One region of the Thauera butanivorans genome, then DNA from elsewhere that is predicted to be linked to it. Evidence: predicted binding sites of a transcription regulator. Region 1 holds the regulator's gene; the other holds the start of a gene.
The links. The regulator FliA, encoded in region 1, starts transcription of late flagellar genes. The targets are predictions, from matches to a motif close to CTAAAGTTNNNNNNNNNNNNGCCGNTA.

Region 1 (4,414 bases):
GTCGGCCCGACCGGTGTCGGTTCGACGTCGCGCGCTTCCAGCAGGATCGTAACGCGGCGGTTGCGGCCCCTGCCCTCTTCGCTGGCGTTGTCCGCCACCGGGCGCTGGTCGGCATAGCCGGCGACGCTTAGGCGGCCGGGCAGCACGCCGCTGTCGACAAACAGGCGCGCCACACTCGAAGCACGCACTGCCGACAGTTCCCAGTTCGACGGAAAGCGCCAGGAACCGATCGGCGTGCTGTCGGTATGGCCTTCGATGGTGATCGGGAATATCGAGGCCGCCAGCACCTGCGCCACCGCGCGCAGGGCCTCAGCCGCGGGCGCACTCAGCGCGGCGTCGCCGGGGGCGAACAGCAGCGCGGCATTGATCTCGATGCTAATGCCGAACGCACCTTCGGACACATTGACTTCGCCGGTCTGCGCCAGTGCGCCCATCGCGCGGCGGATTTCCTCGGCCATGCCACGCATCTGCGCGGTGGTCTGCCTGCGGCGGGCCTCGGCCGCCTCCTGCAGCTCGGCGTTCGCCGGCGGCGCCGGCCTGACGACCGGCGCCATCGCCACCGGCGGCACGATGAACTGCTCGCCCCTGTCGGTGATGCTGAGACTGCGGAAGGCCTGGACGATCGAGTCCGACACGACGCGGTACTTGCCCTCGTTGATCGAGGACAGCGAATACATCACGACGAAGAAGGCGAACAGCAGCGTGATGAAGTCGGCGTAGGACACGAGCCAGCGCTCGTGGTTGTCGTGTTCTTCCGCCTGTCTGCGTCTGCGCGCCATGGCCTGCGGCTAGACCACGTAGCCCTGCATGCGGCTGGCGATGATGCGCGGGTTCTCGCCGTTGGCGATGCCGACGATGCCGTCGACGAACATCTCGCGCTGCGTCACCAGCACGCCGATCTGCGCCGCCAGCTTTTTGGCGATCGGCAGGAACACCAGGTTGGCGAAGCCCACGCCGTAGATGGTGGCGACGAAGGCGACGGCGATGCCCGCGCCCAGCCGCGAAGGATCGGACAGGTTCTCCATGACGTGGATCAGCCCCATCACCGCGCCGAGGATGCCGATGGTCGGCGCATAGCCGCCGGCCGCTTCCCAGATTCTGGTCGATTGCCGCATCCGGGCCTCCCAGGCGTCGATCTCCACTTCGAGCACTTCCCGCAGGCGCACCGGATCGACGCCATCGACCAGCAGTTGCAGCCCCTTGCGCATGAAGGGGTCCGGCAGGCTGCCGATGTGGTTCTCGAGCACCAGCAGGCCGTCCTTGCGCGCGATCTGGCCCCAATTGACGACCTGGTCGATCATGCGCGACGGATTGGTCACCGGTGGCACGAACACCCAGCGCGCCATGCGCACGCCATCGACGAAGATGCGCAGCGGACTCTGCAGCATCACCGCGCCCAGCGTGCCGCCGATGACGATGAAGAAGGCCGTCGGCTGCAGCAGCGAGGATACGTGCCCGCCTTCGAGCACCTGCCCGCCGACGATCGCGGCAAGCCCCAGCGCGAGGCCGAAGACACTGATCCTATCCATGACGCAGTCCGGGTATCGTCATCGGGCGCTCGTCAGGTCTGCTGCTTCTTGGGCGGCCGGCCGCGCCGCGCGGCCGCCGGCGCGTCGCCGCCGAACACCGACGAGCGCAGCCGCGCCACCGCCTGGCTGTGGAGCTGGCAGACCCGCGACTCGGTCACGCCGAGCACGGCGCCGATCTCGCGCAGGTTCAGTTCCTCGTCGTAGTAGAGCGCCATCACCAGTTGCTCGCGCTCGGGCAGCACCTGGATCGCCGACACCAGCCGCCGGCGCATGTCGGCATCTTCCAGCAGATCGAGCGGGTTGGCATCCTGCTGCGCGAGATGGCGTTCGAGGAAATCGTCGTTCCGATCCTGGCCGAAATCCTCGAAATACACCAATTGGTACCCACGCGCTTCCTGCAGCATGTGCTGGTACTCGGCCAGCGGCACGCCGAGCGACTCCGCCAGTTCGCCTTCGGTCGGCGCCCGTCCGTATTCCTGCTCGAGCATGTGGATGGCGGATTCGATGCGCCGCATGTCGCGCCGCAGGCTGCGCGGCAGCCAGTCCGCTTCGCGCAGGCCGTCAAGCATGGCGCCGCGGATGCGCTGCACGGCATAGGTTTCGAACTGTGCGCCGAGGCCGTCCTCGTAGCGGCCGATGGCATCGAGCAGACCCATCATGCCGTTCTGGATCAGGTCGTCGACTTCGACGCTGGCCGGCAGCCTGGCCATGAGCTGGTAGGCGATGCGCTTGACCAGCGGCGCATAAGCTTCGACCAGATGGGCCTTGTCGAGATTACCTTGGGCGTCGTACATCCATTGGGCCTGTATTTTCCTGCGGCGCGATCCGGCCGGCATACCTGGACGGGAAGTGGATTGCCGGCATTCTCCCGCACTGTCACAGGCATTACCAGCGGGATACATCACACCGCCCGCCATGTTCAGGCTCTCCGCACGGACTTCGCCCGGCCCGCCGCCTCGATGTCGCGCATGAAGGCGGCGCTGGCCGCCCGCGTCGCCGCGGCAGCATCGAAACGCGACAGCGTGGCAGTCAGGTCGTCGTGCTCGACTTCGCCCAGCCATTCCAGCGGCAGGCCGACGTGGCGCCGGACCAGTGCATTCAGACCGGCGAAGAACCGCGCGGCATCGTCACGGTCGCGCGCACGGCAGACTGCGACATGGGCGGAACCCGCGCCGGCGGCGGCCAATGCCTTGAGCGTGCGATAGGCCTCGGTGGCCCCGCTCGCGCTCGCCTCCACCACCAGCAGGCGGCGCGGCGCGGCAGCGACGAAGGGGGAGGGTTCGGCCGCCGTTTCACCAGCGGCATGCACCAGCACGAAGCTGGCATGGCGGTGCAGGATGCGCAGCGCCTCGACCAGGCAGGCGCGGCGCGCATCGTCCAGCAGGGGCAGCGCCAGTGCGGCAGCCACCGCCGGCACGCGGCCGAGCAGGCCAGGCGAGGGTTGCAGCACGTCGGCCAGCGTGCTGCGGCCGTCGAGCAGTTGCAGCAGGTCCGGCCCGGGCGCCTGGCGCAGTACCTCGCCCAGCCCGGCTTCGCCTTCGGCCTCGTCCAGGATCAGCACCCGCTCGGCGTGGCCGGCGATGCGATGCGCAGCCAGCACCGCGTTGTGCGCACGGCGGCGGCCGCAGGCATAAAGTGCCAGCACCTGCGGCGGCACGCGGCGGAACAGGCGCCTCAACCCTGCCGCCTGGTCTTCTCGTCGGTCGATCATCTCAGGCACCTCCGGCCGCGGCCAGCATCATTCCCGTCTCGTCACCGTTCAGATGCCAGGGCGATTCGGCCCCCTGCCCGCGCAGCGCGCGATGCAGCAGATAGGCCCGGTTGGGCAGGTGCAGGTCTTCCGGCACCCGCTGGCCGTTGGTCAGGTAGCGGATCCCGAGCCGGTGGCGCACGGCGACGTCGAGCGCCGGCGCCAGGGAGGCGGCCTCGTCCACCTTGGTGAAGATGCAGCCCGCCAGGTCGTCCCCGGCATAGGCGCGCACCACGTCGTCCAGCGTGTCGCCGCGCGCGGTGGCATTCAGCAGCAGCAGGCGGCGGACGTCGCCGGCGCCGCTCAGCATCGCCGCCTGCTCGGCCACCATGCGGTCGCGCTGGCTCATGCCCATGGTGTCGATCAGCACCATATGCTTGTTGCGCAGGCCGGCCAGGGTCTGGCGCAGATCGGCGGCGTCGCGCACCGAGAATACCGGCACGCCCAGGATGCGGCCATAGATGCGCAGTTGCTCCTGCGCACCGATGCGGTAGCCATCGGTGGTGATCATCGCCAGCCGGCTGGCGCCGTGGCGCACCACGCAGCGCGCGGCGAGCTTGGCCGTGGTGGTGGTCTTGCCGACACCGGTCGGCCCGACCAGCGCGAACACGCCGCCCTGGTCGATCACGTCGTCGTCCGAGGCGTGGGCGCGCATCATGCGGTCGAGCAATGCGCCCGCCGCCTCGCGCGCCTCGATCCGGCCCGCCTCCTCGGGCACCGCCGCGGACAGCTTGCGCGCGGTGGCGGCGGAAAAGCCGGCTTCGAGCAGTTCGCCCATCAAGGCCGCGCGGCCCGGCGCCTGGCGCTGGGTTTCGCCCCAGGCGAAGCCGGCAAGCTGGCGCTCGATCATGCCGCGAATGCCGGACAGCTCTTCCATCAGCCGGGCATTGGTTTCCTGCAGCTCACGCACGCGGGCACTGCCGGAATCCTCGGCCGGCGCGGACACAGGAGCCGAAGCCGGCGCAGGCCGGCTGCGCATGGCGAAGTCGGCCGTCTCGATACGCGGCGGCGAGAAAGGCCGGATGACGGGCTGCTGGGGGGCGGCCGGAGCCGGACGCGCCGCATTCCGGGCCGCATTGGCTGCCAGTGCGGACAGGCTGACGCGGAAATCGTCCTCGGCCGCTTCGGGGGCGAG
Region 2 (4,414 bases), 690 kb from region 1:
TCGGCGGCAGCTCAGAAGCTGAAGCTGTCGCGGCGCGATGCGTTCTGCAGCATCGGCACGACGGTTTCGAAGATGTCTTCGGTGCGGAAGCGCCCTTCACCTTCGCAGGTGATCAGGCGGGCCTTCATCACCGGGGCCTCGCCGACGAAGGCGAACAGGCGGCCACCGACCTTGAGCTGCTCCAGCAGCGCCTGCGGCACATACTGCACGCCGCCCGAAACGACGATCACGTCGTAGGGCGCACGCTCGGGCCAGCCGTCGATGCCGTCGCCCTGGGCGACGATGACGTTCTCGACGCCATTGCGCGCCAGGTTGGCGGAAGCGAGCCTGACCAGTTCGGGCTCGATTTCCATCGTCCGCACCCATTCGCAGCGCGCGGCCAGCAGGGCGGCGAAGAAGCCGGAGCCGGAGCCGATCTCGAGCGCGGAGTCGGACTTCGCCGGTTGCAGCGCCTGCAGCACCTTGCCTTCGATGACCGGCTTCAGCATCACCTGGCCACAGCCGATCGGGATCTCGACGTCGGCGAATGCCAACGCACGTGCCTCCGCCGGCACGAATTCCTCGCGCTTGACCGTCATCAGGAGATCGAGCACGTCCTGATCCAGCACCTCCCAGGGGCGGATCTGCTGCTCGACCATGTTGAAGCGTGCTTTTTCGAAGTTCATCAAGTGCTCCCGGCGAAAATAGGCGGACTCTTGGCGGACGCTGATTCGATACGCCGTCCATTGTGGCAAAACCGCGTCATTCTAACGCAGTTGATGCCCCACGACGGGAATGGATCGCGGACGAAGCACGGCAAGCGAAACCGCACATGCCAGGCACGCGAACTCAACGCGACTCGAGCACCAGGCGGCCGTTGGTCGGCTGGATCGGCCGCGTATTGCGCGCATAAAGGCGGCTGAAGATGGCGAGTTGATCGGCACTCATCTCCACCGGCGTCTTCATCACCACCCACACCACGTCCTCGGTGCAGGGCGGCGTCGGCAACGAGCCCAGGTAAAGGAAATGGGCTGGATCGGACGGCACGAAGGTGGCCAGATCGATGGCCGCATCGGGCACGTACTCGCGGCCGCGATCGAGCGGCAGGTTGTTCCACAGCGTCTGCAGCAGCGCGTTGGGCTCCGTGCCGACCGTCAGTTGCACGGCCAGCATCGCGATGTCGCCGCCGGCGCTGCGATGTTCGAGGTACATCGCCATGTCGTAGGCCATGCCGCCGATGCGCTCCTGCGACGGGCGGTGAAGCGTGAAGCGCTCGAGTTCGTAGCGGACGCCCCGCACCTCCATGCCCATGCCGCCGCCGACATCGACCTGCAGCGTGTTGCCCGTATCGCTGATGCGGAAGCCGCTGGCGTGGTAATGGAACTTGACCGGAGCCAGATCGACTGCCAGGCCTTCGCGCAGATCGATCGGCGACTGGCGCCGCCCCTCGCTGCAGATGCGCCAGTCGGGCCGCAGCCGCCCCCAGGCTTCGGGGCCGGTGTCGCCGTCGTAGCTCCAGCCCGGCCCCACCGCTTTGCTGCGCCGGGCCTGCAGCAGCGCCTCCAGCGGATCATCCTCTGCCACCTCGCCCGTCGGCTTCGCCGCGAGCGCCTGCCCCGTTCCCGCTGACGGCCGGGCCGGCGGCGTGGAACCCGGCCTAGCTGCCTCGCTCACGGACGCTTTGCGCGCAACGCCCGGCTTCGCTTTCTGCACGGCAGTTGCAGGCACGGGACGTCCGGCCTGGCGCTGCGGCGCGGACTCCGGGGCGCGGGGCGCCTCCCGCTCCACGGCTTGCGGATCAGGCTTGGCCGGTTTGATGCTGGGCAAGCCTGGAACGATCGACGCCTGCGGTGGCTGCGCATCCATCGCACGGAGCGGCTGCGCCGAAACGTCGCGCGCCTCGATCGGGCCGGGACGGGCAGCCTCTCCGGCAGGCTGCGGCCGCTCGGCAGACTTGGCGGCGACTGTCTGCGGCCCGGCCTTCTCGGCCAGCTTCTGGATCTCGCCCGCCACCTTCCGGATGTCGGCGGAGGATGGCGGGCCGCACACTTCGCGCCACATCCGTTCATCCACCGAACCCGGCGTCACCTGCAGGGGCTTCGCATCCGCAACCGGCTCCTCGCGCACGATGTTGTCGTCGACGTCCAGATAGACACGCTTGACGGTGGCGAAAGTCCGGTTCTGGCAGTCATAGCGGTTCAGCGCCTTGATCGTGGCGTAACCGGAAGACACCGCCTCCGCCCTGCCCAGGACCACTCTGCCCCACGACACCTTGGTGCCGCGGTCGGACGAGAAGATGCTGGCGCGATCGATTTCGACACGCCGGCTGCGATCGCTCAGCACCAGTTGCCAGTCGGCGGCAAGTGCGTCCTGCAAGGGCACGGCGGCCAGCAAAGCCACCAGAAGGAGACGGAACGGTTTCATCGAAACAGCCGGATTCGGATCGGTACGATCCTAAACGACTTCGCCGCCGAAATCTTGAGACCCTTGCCACACGCAAGCACATGCAGTATCGTCTGCCGCTCTCGTTGGGGGTGCCCGTGGCGCATGGGCTGAGATACACCCTTGGAACCTGATCCGGCTCGCACCGGCGTAGGGAAACGGAATCATGAACTCACCTGCATCATCCGCGGCTGCGGCCAGCAGCCCATCCCACATTCCGAACGTCGTCTCGATCGCCGGCATCGACCCATCCGGCGGTGCAGGCGTCTTCGCCGACATCAAGACCTTCTCCGCGCTCGGCGCCTACGGCTGCGGCGTGGTCGCGGCACTGACCGCGCAGAATACGCAGGCCGTGACCGGTGTGCATGTACCGCCGACCGATTTCCTGCGCCTGCAGATCGACACCCTGTTCGCCGACGTCCGCTTGCATGCCACCAAGATCGGCATGCTCGGCAGCGCCGAAGTCACCGCCGCTGTCGCCGACCGCCTCGCCCACTGGCAGGCCGCCAGGGTCGTGCTCGATCCGGTCATGGTGGCCAAGAGCGGCGACAGCCTGCTGGCGAAAAGCGCGATCGCGATGATGCGCGAGGCGCTGTTCCCGCAGGCTTTCATGATCACCCCCAACCTGCCCGAGGCCGGCGTGCTGCTCGAGCAGCGCGCCCCGGAATCGGTCAAGGAAATGTACCGCGCCGCCGAGCGCCTGCGCGAACTGCTGCCGCTGTCGTCCGAACGCTGGGTGCTGCTGAAGGGCGGCCACCTGCCGGGCGACGAGTTGACCGACCTGCTGTTCGACGGCGACCGCATGGTCGAACTGCCCGCCCGACGCATCGACACCCGCAACACCCACGGTACCGGCTGCACGCTGAGCTCGGCCATCGCCGCGCTGCTGCCCCAGACGGCGGGCGGCTTCCGCCCGGTCGAAACCGCGGTACGCCATGCCCGCCAATGGCTGGTGAATGCGATCGCGCATGCAGACCAGTTGGCGGCAGGCAGCGGCCATGGACCGGTCCATCACTTCCACGCGCTGTGGCGCGCACGGAACGGCTCGGACTGAGCGCCTCCGGCGCCCCACACCGAGAAGGTCCGCAGCGCGCCCGCTGCCCTCCCCGCCGCATCGCCATATCGCCGCATTCCACGCTGACGGTGCAGCCTGTTTTCCCTGTTCCATCCTGCAGTACACGATTCAAACACCCAACACGGAGACACCCATCATGAACGCCCCGGAAAAATTCCTCGCCTCATCCGCCCACGTCGACGAAGCCGCCATTGCACCGCTGCCCAACTCGCGCAAGATCTACGTCGAAGGTTCGCGCCCGGACATCCGCGTGCCGATGCGCGAGATCACCCAGAGCGACACCCCGGCTTCCTTCGGCGCCGAGCCCAACCCACCGATCTTCGTCTATGACTGTTCCGGCCCCTATACCGACCCGGCCGCGAAGATCGACATCCGCTCCGGCCTGCCCGCGCTGCGCCAGGACTGGATCGAGGAGCGCGGCGACACCGAAGTGCTGCCCGACCTGTCCTCCGAATTCGGCCGCCAGCGCGCCGCCGACGAGGCGCTCGACGAACTGCGCTTTCCTGGCCTGCACCGCAAGCCGCGGCGTGCCAAGGCCGGCGCCAACGTCACCCAGATGCACTACGCCCGCCGCGGCATCATCACCCCCGAGATGGAATACATCGCCATCCGCGAGAACCTGAACCGCGCCCGCTACATCGAGTTGCTGCGCGCCACCGGCCCCAAGGGCCAGCGCATGGCCGAGATGCTGCTGCGCCAGCACCCGGGCCAGAGCTTCGGCGCCAGCCTGGTCGCCGAGATCACGCCCGAGTTCGTCCGCGACGAAGTCGCCCGCGGCCGCGCCATCATCCCCAACAACATCAACCACCCCGAAACCGAACCGATGATCATCGGCCGCAACTTCCTGGTGAAGATCAACGCCAACATCGGCAATTCGGCGCTGGGCTCCTCGATCAGCGAGGAAGTCGACAAGATGAC

Region 2: the regulator FliA is predicted to act here: its motif matches at 2,436-2,462, upstream of ACNQFN_RS17930 (surface-adhesin E family protein).

What each region holds. Positions count from the first base shown of each region.
Region 1 is NZ_CP183038.1:3,010,889-3,015,302, forward strand. It holds gene motD (flagellar motor protein MotD) at 1-779, opposite strand, end outside; gene ACNQFN_RS14590 (flagellar motor protein) at 789-1,529, opposite strand; gene ACNQFN_RS14595 (RNA polymerase sigma factor FliA) at 1,562-2,323, opposite strand; gene ACNQFN_RS14600 (MinD/ParA family ATP-binding protein) at 2,449-3,240, opposite strand; gene flhF (flagellar biosynthesis protein FlhF) at 3,242-4,414, opposite strand, start outside.
Region 2 is NZ_CP183038.1:3,702,149-3,706,562, forward strand. It holds gene ACNQFN_RS17920 (rhodanese-like domain-containing protein) at 1-1, opposite strand, end outside; gene ACNQFN_RS17925 (protein-L-isoaspartate O-methyltransferase family protein) at 12-665, opposite strand; gene ACNQFN_RS17930 (surface-adhesin E family protein) at 829-2,403, opposite strand; TPP riboswitch at 2,500-2,595, shown strand; gene thiD (bifunctional hydroxymethylpyrimidine kinase/phosphomethylpyrimidine kinase) at 2,588-3,475, shown strand; gene thiC (phosphomethylpyrimidine synthase ThiC) at 3,633-4,414, shown strand, end outside.